DNA from 2 places in the Streptomyces cinereoruber genome. Region 2 is predicted to be linked to the other one. Evidence: riboswitches for the same ligand, from Rfam matches in the RefSeq annotation. Region 2 holds a riboswitch; the other holds the start of a gene.
What was found. A riboswitch is a leader RNA that binds a small molecule or an ion and turns the genes downstream of it on or off. The one in region 2 is predicted to bind cobalamin.
Positions count from the first base shown of each region.

Region 1: it holds a riboswitch for cobalamin, as region 2 does, so the genes downstream of both, CP977_RS08350 (cobalamin biosynthesis protein) here and cobN (cobaltochelatase subunit CobN) in region 2, are expected to answer to the same signal.

Region 1 is NZ_CP023693.1:1,887,188-1,892,127, reverse strand. Features, by position in the region: gene CP977_RS08355 (cobyric acid synthase) at 1-957, opposite strand, end outside; gene CP977_RS08350 (cobalamin biosynthesis protein) at 954-1,925, opposite strand; cobalamin riboswitch at 1,961-2,099, opposite strand; gene CP977_RS08345 (hypothetical protein) at 2,235-2,456, opposite strand; gene CP977_RS08340 (inorganic phosphate transporter) at 2,469-3,734, opposite strand; gene CP977_RS08335 (alpha/beta hydrolase) at 4,117-4,940, shown strand, end outside.
Region 2 is NZ_CP023693.1:3,783,476-3,788,415, reverse strand. Features, by position in the region: gene CP977_RS16895 (precorrin-2 C(20)-methyltransferase) at 1-169, opposite strand, end outside; gene CP977_RS16890 (precorrin-8X methylmutase) at 172-822, opposite strand; gene CP977_RS16885 (cobalamin biosynthesis protein CobG) at 819-2,072, opposite strand; cobalamin riboswitch at 2,411-2,549, shown strand; gene cobN (cobaltochelatase subunit CobN) at 2,588-4,940, shown strand, end outside.

The DNA.
Region 1 (4,940 bases), 1.9 Mb from region 2:
GAGCGCCTTCACCGTGCCGCGCGTGCCCGGTACGACGACCAGGTCCGCGTCGACCAGCTCCTCGGGCCGGTCCACGAACCGGACGACCACGCCCGGCTCGGCCGCCAGCGCGTCCACGTCCGTGAAGTTGGACATCAGGGGGACGGCGCAGACGGCGACCCGCAGCACGTCCGCGCCGACCGGCGGCGCCACCACCGACTCCCGGACGGTGCCCCGCAGGGAGACCCGCAGACCGTCCTCCTCGTCGATGCCGAGCCCGTGCGCGTACGGCAGGACGCCGAAGGTCCGGCGCCCGGTCAGGCCGTACAGCATGTCGAGCCCGGGTTCGAGCAGGCTCACGTCGCCCCGGAACTTGTTCACCAGGTACCCGGCGACGAGCGACTGGTCCTCGGGGGACAGCAGCGCCGTCGTGCCGAAGAACTGGGCGAAGACCCCGCCCCGGTCGATGTCCCCGACCACCACCACGGGCAGCTTCGCGGCCCGCGCCACGCCCATGTTCACGATGTCGGTGCGCCGCAGGTTGATCTCGGCCGGGCTGCCGGCGCCCTCGCAGATCACCGCGTCGTACGTGCTCCGCAGCTCCTCCAGGCAGGCCATGACCGGCTCGAAAAGCTCCTTCTGCCGCCCCCCGTGGTAGCCCTTGGCACTCAGCTCGCCCACCGGCTTCCCCATCAGGACGACCTGGCTGGACCGGTCGCCGCCCGGCTTCAGCAGCACCGGGTTCATCAGCGCGGTCGGCTCGACCCGGGCGGCCTGCGCCTGCATGGCCTGGGCCCGCCCGATCTCGGCGCCCTCGCGCGTGACGAAGGAGTTGAGGGACATGTTCTGCCCCTTGAACGGCGCCACCTTCAGACCCTTGCGGACCAGCCACCGGCAGATCCCGGCCGTCACGACGCTCTTGCCCGCGTCGGACGTGGTCCCGGCGACCAGCAGCCCCCCGCCCTTCCCGCCCCTCATGAAGCCCTCCGCTTCCCGCGCCGCACGGCGTCGGCGATCAGACGGCCGCCCACGCAGGCGGCCAGGGTCAGCGCGGTCACCCGGCGCGAGAGCGCCACCGCCCGTTCGATGTCCGCCACCTCGACGGCCCGCCCCTCCCCGTTCAGCACCGGCCGGTGCTCGACGCGTCCGCCGTACGAGAGGGTGCCCCCGAGCCGCACGCCCAACGCGCCCGCGAAGGAGGCCTCGACCGGGCCCGCGTTGGGGCTCGGGTGCTTCGAAGCGTCCGCCCGCCAGGCCCGTACGGCCCCGCGCGGATTCCCGCCGGCGACGGTCGCGAGGACGGCGGTCAGACGGGCGCCCGGCCCGCCGGCCAGGTCGTCGAGGCGGGCCGAGGCCCAGCCGAAGCGCCGGTACCGGGGCGACCGGTGGCCGACCATCGCGTCCAGGGTGTTGACCGCCCGGAAGCCGACGAGCCCCGGCACGCCCGCGACCGCGCCCCAGAACAGGGCGCCGACCACGGCGTCCGAGGTGTTCTCCGCGACCGACTCGACGACCGCGCGGGCCATCGCGGGGCCGTCCAGGGACTGCGGGTCGCGCCCGCACAGGTGCGGAAGGCGCTCCCGGGCCACCTCCAGGTCCCCGGCGGCCAGCGCCCCGCCGATCGCGCGGGCCTCCCGGCCCAGGGTCGTCCCGCCGACGACGGCCCACACGGAGGCGGCGGTCAGCGCGACGGCGGCGGCCGGCCGGTCCCGTACGGCCCGGGCGGCGAGGGCCCCGAGGGCGACGGTGGAGCCGGCGCAGACGGCGGTGTGCAGGGCGCCCCAGCCCCGGTGGTCGTGGTGGAGGCGCCGCTCGACGACGGCGGCGGCCCGGCCGAACGCGGCGACGGGGTGGCCCCTGCGGGGGTCCCCGAGGAGCAGGTCGACGGCGAGGCCCGCGGCCGCTCCGTACGCGAAGACACCGGTGGCTCTGCTGCGGCCGGGCATGGCGCTATGTCCTCACTCAGGGTCCGCGCCCTGGATCGACGTGACCGGCGGCGAGAGTTCCTGACTCCCGGACCCTCGGATCCGGTCACAGTGGCGGGACCGCGCCGGATTCGCACCGGACTTCCTCTGCTGCCGCCGTAATGGCCCCGGCAGTCCACCACGCGCCGAGAACGGGCGTCAACCCAGCCTTGACCTGCGGCGGCGCACTGTGCGGAGCACCACAGGAAGCGCGGCGGAAAAGGGACCGGGCGGCCCGCACCCGAAGGTGCGGACCGCCCGGCCGGTGGAGCGGGGGCCGTCGGACGACGATCAGACGACGATCAGGTAGATGCCGTACGCCACGGCCGCCAGGCACAGCCCGAAGCAGGCGTAGGCGCCGGTGCGGGCCAGGGCGGCGGAGCCTCCCCGGGCCTCGGCCTCCTCCTGCTTGGTGAGGCCGACGATGCCGAGGGTGAAGAGGCCCACCAGGACGACGGTCGCCACGAGGCTGACGCCGAAGACGGAGCCGAGGGCTGCCCAGTCGATCTTCATGTGGTTCTTTCCTTAGACCTTCGCGGCCGGGGCCGGGGGAGCGGTCGGGTCGGTGGGGGCCGGGGCGAGGATGGTCGCCTTGAGGTCCTCGTCGGCGACGGCGGCGACGGAGCCGGGCGGCGGCGGGGTGACGGCGGCGATGGCGGTGGTCACCACGCCCGCGGGCTCGGCGTCGAGGTCGTCGGCCGTGACGTTGTGGTGGTCGACCGGCTTGCGGCGGGAGAGCGCCCAGATGACGGCCGAGCCGGCCACGAGCAGGACCGCGACGGCGGCGATGCCCCAGGGGCCCTGCTTGGTGAGGAACTCGGCGCCGGCGCCGACCAGGCCCGCGGCGGGCAGGGTCAGGCCCCAGGCGACGAACATCCGGGTCGCGGTCGACCAGCGGACGACACCGCCCTTGCGGCCGAGGCCGGCGCCCATCACGGCACCCGAGCAGGACTGGGTGGTGGAGAGGGAGAAGCCGAGGTGCGAGGAGGCCAGGATGACCGTCGCGGCGCTGGTCTGGGCGGCGAAGCCCTGCTGCGGCTGGAGGTCGGTGAGGCCCTTGCCCATGGTGCGGATGATGCGCCAGCCGCCCAGGTAGGTGCCGAGCGCGATGGCGACACCGGCCGAGACGACGACCCACAGGGGCGGGTTCGAGCCGGGGGCGACGACGCCCTGGGTGACCAGGGCGAGGGTGATGATGCCCATCGTCTTCTGGGCGTCGTTGGTGCCGTGGGCGAGGGAGACGAGACCGGCGGAGGCGATCTGGCCGGCCCGGTAGCCCTTGGCCGTGGCCTTCGCCTCGGGGTTGGCCTTGATCTTGTACGTCAGCTTGGCCGCGAACATGGCGGCGAGGCCCGCGACGAGCGGCGCGGCGACGGCCGGGATGAGGACCTTGGTGACGATGGTGGAGCCGTTCACGGCCGACCAGCCGGCCGACATGACCGCGGCGCCGATGAGACCGCCGAAGAGCGCGTGCGAGGAGCTGGACGGGAGTCCGAGCAGCCACGTCAGCAGGTTCCACAGGATGGCGCCGACCAACGCGGCGAAGATCACCTCTGTGCGGATGCCCTCTTCGTTGATGATCCCGCCGGAGATCGTCTTGGCGACCTCCACGGACAGGAACGCGCCGATGAGGTTGAGCACGGCGGACATGGCCACCGCCGTCTTGGGCTTGAGCGCACCGGTCGAGATGGTCGTGGCCATCGCGTTGGCGGTGTCGTGGAAACCGTTCGTGAAATCGAACACGAGAGCTGTCACGACCACAATGGCGAGCAGCAGCGTGATGTGTTCCATTTACCCAGGCAATCGTTTGACGTCAGTGGCTGGTCGAACGTAAGCAACCTGGGTGAACGGAAGATGAACTGGGGCGGGCGGCGTGGTGTCCCTAACCGGTGTCAAGAGATTCCGCTTAGTGCTCCGGAGGGGTCCCCGGGAGGGGCCGTCCACGATGCGGTCGCCCTGCGACCCCGGGTAATCCGGGCCCGCGCAAGGTCTCGGCGGTCCGTCCCGGTTCCGCCCCCGCCGCCCGGTTCCGCTCCCCGGACCGGACCACCCGACCGGGGGACCCCGCCGAGGAGACCCGCGTCACTCTCCCGGGGAGGGCCCCCGCACCCCGGAACGCATCCCTCCGGACCCTCCGGTGGCACCCCGGTCCCGTCCTGCGGACACTGGGGGTGTGCGCCCGGCTACAGCGACGGCAGCGGCCGTCACCACCCTGCTCGGTGCCGGCGCGGCCGCGGTCGCGGCCGGCCGGTACGCCAGCGACCTCGCCCTCAAGGCGTCGTCCGTACGCCCCCTGCCCGGCGATCCGAGACTGACCGTGCACGCCACGGGCCCCGACCGGATCACCCTCACCCGCAGCCTCGCCTCGCTGCGCCCCGGCACGTACGGCATGGAGGGCCACGGCCTGCACGCCGTCCTCGGCCCCGTCCTCGCCCGGGCCCCGCACACCGCCGACACCGTCGTCCGGCGCCTGGAGCGGATCGAGCTCGGCGCCCCCGGGCCCGGCGCCCGCGTCCGGCTCACCCCCGCGCTCCACCGCGGCACGCCCGCGAGCGCCCTCGGGCTCGACCACGAGGACGTGGAGATCCCCGGCGAGCTCGGCCCCCTGCCCGCCTGGCTCGTGCCCGCCCCGCGCACCACCTGGGTGATCGCCCTGCACGGCCTCGGCACCACCCGCGAGCACCCGCTCAACGTCGTCCCCTTCTACCACCGGCACCGCATCCCCGTCCTCGTCCCCGCCTACCGGGGCGACGAGGGCGCGCCGCCCTCCCCGGACGGCCTCACCCACCTCGGCGACTCCGAGTGGCGCGACGTCGACGCGGCCCTGCGCTACGCCGTCCGCCGGGGCGCCCGCGAGGTCGTCCTGCACGGCTGGGGACCCGGAGCCTCGATGGCCCTGCGCGCCGCCGCCGAATCGGGGGTCCGCGACCGGATCGGCGGCCTCGTCCTCGACTCCCCGGTCCTGGACTGGGAGGTCACCCTCCGCAACCTCGCGTC
Region 2 (4,940 bases):
GCGGGGCCGCGATCGAGCGGGCGATGGAGCGCCCGTGGCGGGCCGAGTGGTACGCGACCACGTCGGCGGACGCGATGGCCTTCACGGCGGCGAGGGTCAGGAGGTCCGGGTCGCCGGGCCCGAGCCCCACGCCGTACAGCTTGCCGACGGTGCTTCCGGCCGGGGTCACGGTCACTGCTGGATCTCCGCTTCGTGCGCGAGGGCGTTGATCGCGGCGGCCGTCATGGCGCTGCCGCCGCGCCGGCCCCGGACGACGAGGTGTTCGAGGCCGAGGGTGTTCTCGGCGAGGGCGTCCTTGGACTCGGCGGCGCCGATGAAGCCGACCGGTATGCCGAGGACGGCGGCGGGCCGCCCCGCGCCCTTCGCGACCATCTCCAGGAGGTGGAAGAGGGCGGTGGGCGCGTTGCCGATGGCGACGACGGAGCCTTCGAGGCGGTCCCGCCACAGTTCGAGGGCGGCGGCGGAACGGGTGGTGCCCAGCTCGGCGGCGAGGGCCGGGACGGACGGGTCGGAGAGCGCGCAGAGCACCTCGTTGTCGGCGGGCAGCCGCTTGCGGGTGACGCCGCTGGCGACCATCTGCGCGTCGCAGAGGATCGGCGCGCCCGCCCGGAGCGCGGCGCGGGCGCTCGCGACGACGCCCGGCGAGTACGCGATGTCCTGGACGAGGTCCGTCATGCCGCAGGCGTGGATCATCCGGACCGCCACCTGGGCGACGTCGGCGGGCAGGCCCGTGAGGTCCGCCTCGGCGCGGATCGTGGCAAAGGAACGGCGGTAGATCTCCGTGCCGTCCTTCTCGTAGTCGAACATCCTGTTCTCGCTCATCTCGTTGTACGGGGCGCGGTGCGGGGTGCGGTACGGGCCGTGGTGACCGCGGGGGTCAGGTCGGTACGGGGGACGGGGGCGCCGTCGACCAGGTAGCCGCCGCCTGGGGCGGCGAGGACGTCGACCCAGTCGCCGTGCGGGTGTCCGCAGCGGCGCTCGCAGCCGGAGTAGTGGACGGGCAGGCCGGGACGGCCGGGGACCGCGTCCGCCCGCACGTCCGCGAGGGACTTGGCGCAGCCGGGCCGCCCGGTGCAGGCGCTGACGCCGACCCAGGGGGAGTCGGGGCGGGTGATCAGGCCGTGCGCCTCCAGGCCGGACAGCCGCCCGGGGTCCGCCCCGACGACGACGGCCCCGCGCCAGGGCGTGAACCGCACCTCGTCGGCGGGCAACAGGGCCCGCAGCCGGCCGGCGGTGAACCGGCCGAGGGGGGCGAGGACGTGGAGGGAGGCGGGGCCCAGGGGGCCGGGGGCGAGGGCGGGGGGTGCGCCGTGGGGCGGCAGGGGCTCCCGTACGGGCTCCGCCGCGATCCCGGCCGTCGTGAGCGCCGCCCGGACGTCCACCCCGGAGCCCTCCGGCAGTTCCCGGACGCGCCAGGCGCCCGTACCGGCTTCGCGGGCGGCGGTCAGGAAGGCGCGGGCGGCGGCGAGGGCGGCGCGCGGGGCGTCGGCGGCGGCCACGCGCACGGTCCGGTCGCCGAGGCGCAGGAGCGCGGCGCCGGGGGCCACTGCGACCAAGGTCACATCCCCGCCGAGGCCGGTGACGTCGCCGCGGCCGTCGTCCAGGACGAAGAGGAACCGGCCCGAGAGCGCGGCGGCCCAGGGCGCGGCGCAGAGCCGTTCGTCCAGCTCGCGGGCCCACAACTGCACGTCGGCCGCGCCGAGTCCGTCGAGTCCTGCGGCCGGGGAGGCCACGATGTTGCGGACGCGCTCGTGGGTGGGGGAGGGCAGCAGGCCCGCCTCCGCCAGGAGCGCCGCGAGCTCCGCCCCGCAGTCGCCGGCCAGGCCGCGCAGCTCGGCGTTCCCGCGCGAGGTGACGCTGATCCGCCCGTCGCCCAGGGTCTCGGCCGCGTGCGCCAGGACCTCGACCTGACGTGCCGTCAACCTCCCTGCGGGCAGCCTCAGTCGGGCCAGGTGCCCGTCGTCGGCGGAGTGCAGCCGCAGCGCCCCGGGGCAGGCGTCGCCGCGCTCCCGCGCACGGGGTGCGCCGGGGGCGGGCGTCGGGGTCGGGGTGGGCGGCATGGCGGCGAGCATACCCACGGGAAACCGAGGGCCGACGGGGTGTGACCGGCCTGACTCGGAGCGCCGGGCGGGGTGCGCGAGTCGGCCGTCCGGTCTTCCGGCGGGGGTGCGGCGGAGGCCCGCCCGGCCTGCCGGCGGGAACGAGCCGACGGGCCGTCCGGTCCTCCGGCGGGGTGTGCCGACGGGCTGTCCGGTCCTTCGGCGGGGGTGTGCCGACGGGCCGCTCGGCCCTCCGGCCGGGATGCGCCGCCGGCCGGGCCTCCGGCGCGGAAGCACCGTCCCGCCGTCCGCCCCCGGGCCCGGTGTGATCCGTCCGACCCTCCCGCTCCCTCCAGCCCCCACGGCCCACGATCTAGGATGCGAGTCGGCATGGGGTCCCAGGACCCCGGGGAGGAAGCCCGGTGAGATTCCGGCGCGGTCCCGCCACTGTGAGCCGGCCCGGCGCCATCGGGCCGGTGAGTCAGGAACTCCTGCCGTCCACACGACCACCCGGGGCGCGGACAACCCCGAGGAAGGCCTGCCTCGCCATGCTCCTGCTGCTGTCGCACTCCGACACCGACCTGCTCAGCGCCCGCGCGGCCGGCGGCCCGGTCGAGTACCGGTTCGCCAACCCCTCCCGGCTCCCGCTCGCCGATCTCGACGGCCTCCTCGACGGCGCCGACCTCGTCGTCGTCCGCCTCCTCGGCGGCCTCCGCTCCTGGCAGGACGGACTCGACGCGATCCGCGCCGCCGGAAAGCCGGTCGTCGTGCTCAGCGGCGAGCAGGCGCCCGACGCGCAGCTGATGGAGGCGTCCACCGTGCCCGTCGGCGTCGCCACCGAGGCGCACGCCTACCTGGCGCACGGCGGCCCCGCCAACCTGGAGCAGCTGGCCCGCTTCCTCTCCGACACCGTCCTGCTCACCGGCCACGGCTTCGAGGCCCCGGCCGCCGCCCCCACCTGGGGCCCGCTGGAGCGGACCGCCCGGGACGGGGACGGCCCGACGGTCGCCGTGCTCTACTACCGCGCCCACCACATGAGCGGCAACACCGCCTTCGTCGGCGCCCTGTGCGACGCGATCGAGGACGCGGGCGCGCGGGCCCTCCCGCTGTACGTGGCGTCCCTGCGCGCGCCCGAGCCGGAACTGCTCGACACCCTCCGCACCGCCGACGCCATCGTCACCACCGTGCTCGCGGCGGGCGGCACCAAGCCCGCCGAGGCGCAGGCCGGCGGCGACGAGGAGGCCTGGGACGCGGGCGCGCTCGCCGCGCTCGACGTGCCGATCCTCCAGGCCCTCTGCCTGACCGGTTCGCGGTCCGCGTGGGAGGAGAACGACGAGGGCCTGTCCCCGCTGGACGCCGCCAGCCAGGTCGCCGTCCCCGAGTTCGACGGGCGCCTGATCACCGTCCCGTTCTCCTTCAAGGAGATCGACGAGGACGGCCTGCCCGCGTACGTGGCGGACGCCGAGCGCGCGGCCCGCGTCGCCGGGATCGCCGTGCGGCACGCCCGCCTCCGGCACATCCCGAACGCCGAGAAGAAGCTCGCGCTGGTCCTCTCCGCGTACCCCACCAAGCACTCCCGCATCGGCAACGCCGTCGGCCTCGACACCCCCGCCTCCGCCGTCTCGCTCCTGCGCCGGCTGATCGAGGAGGGGTACGACTTCGGGCCCGCCGAGGAGCTGCCCGGTCTGGTGTCGGGCGACGGCGACGAGCTGATCTACGCCCTCATCGAGGCCGGCGGCCACGACCAGGACTGGCTGACCGAGGAGCAGTTGGCGAAGAACCCGGTCCGCATCCCGGCCGCCGACTACAAGCGCTGGTACGCCACCCTCCCCGAGGAGCTGCGGACGCAGGTCGAGGAGCACTGGGGCCCGGCGCCCGGCGAGATGTTCCTCGACCGGTCGCGGAACCCGGAGGGCGACATCGTGCTCGCCGCCCTGCGGCGCGGGAACCTCCTCGTCCTCATCCAGCCGCCGCGCGGCTTCGGCGAGAACCCGATCGCGATCTACCACGACCCCGACCTGCCGCCGTCCCACCACTACCTGGCCGCCTACCGCTGGATCGCGGCCCGCGCCGAGGACGGCGGCTTCGGCGCCGACGCCATGGTGCACCTGGGCAAGCACGGCAACCTGGAGTGGCTGCCCGGCAAGAACGCCGGCCTGTCCGCCGCCTGCGGCCCGGACGCGGCCCTCGGCGACATCCCGCTGGTCTACCCGTTCCTGGTCAACGACCCGGGCGAGGGCACCCAGGCCAAGCGGCGCGTGCACGCCACCCTGGTCGACCACCTGGTGCCGCCGATGGCCCGCGCCGACTCGTACGGCGACATCGCGCGCCTGGAGCAGCTGCTCGACGAGTACGCGCAGATCTCCTCCATGGACCCGGCGAAGCTGCCCGCGATCCGCGCCCAGATCTGGACCCTGATCCAGGCCGCCAAGCTCGACCACGACCTGGGGCTCGAAGAGCGCCCGGAGGACGACGGGTTCGACGACTTCCTGCTGCACGTCGACGGCTGGCTGTGCGAGGTCAAGGACGCCCAGATCCGCGACGGCCTGCACGTCCTCGGCGGCGCCCCGACCGGCGAGGCCCGGGTCAACCTGGTCCTCTCCATCCTGCGCGCCCGCCAGATCTGGGGCGGCACGCAGGCGCTGCCGGGTCTGCGCGAGGCCCTGGGCCTGGACGAGTCGGCCGCGACCCGCACCACCGCCGACGAGGCGGAGGCGAAGGCGCGCGAGCTGGTCGAGGCGATGGAGGCGGCGGACTGGGCGGTCGAGGCGGTCGAGTCGGTCGCGGCCGACCACGGCCCCGACGTCCGGGCCGTGCTGCGGTTCGCCGCCGAGCAGGTCGTGCCGCGCCTGGCCGCCACCACCGACGAGCTGGCGCACGCCGTCCACGCGCTCGACGGCG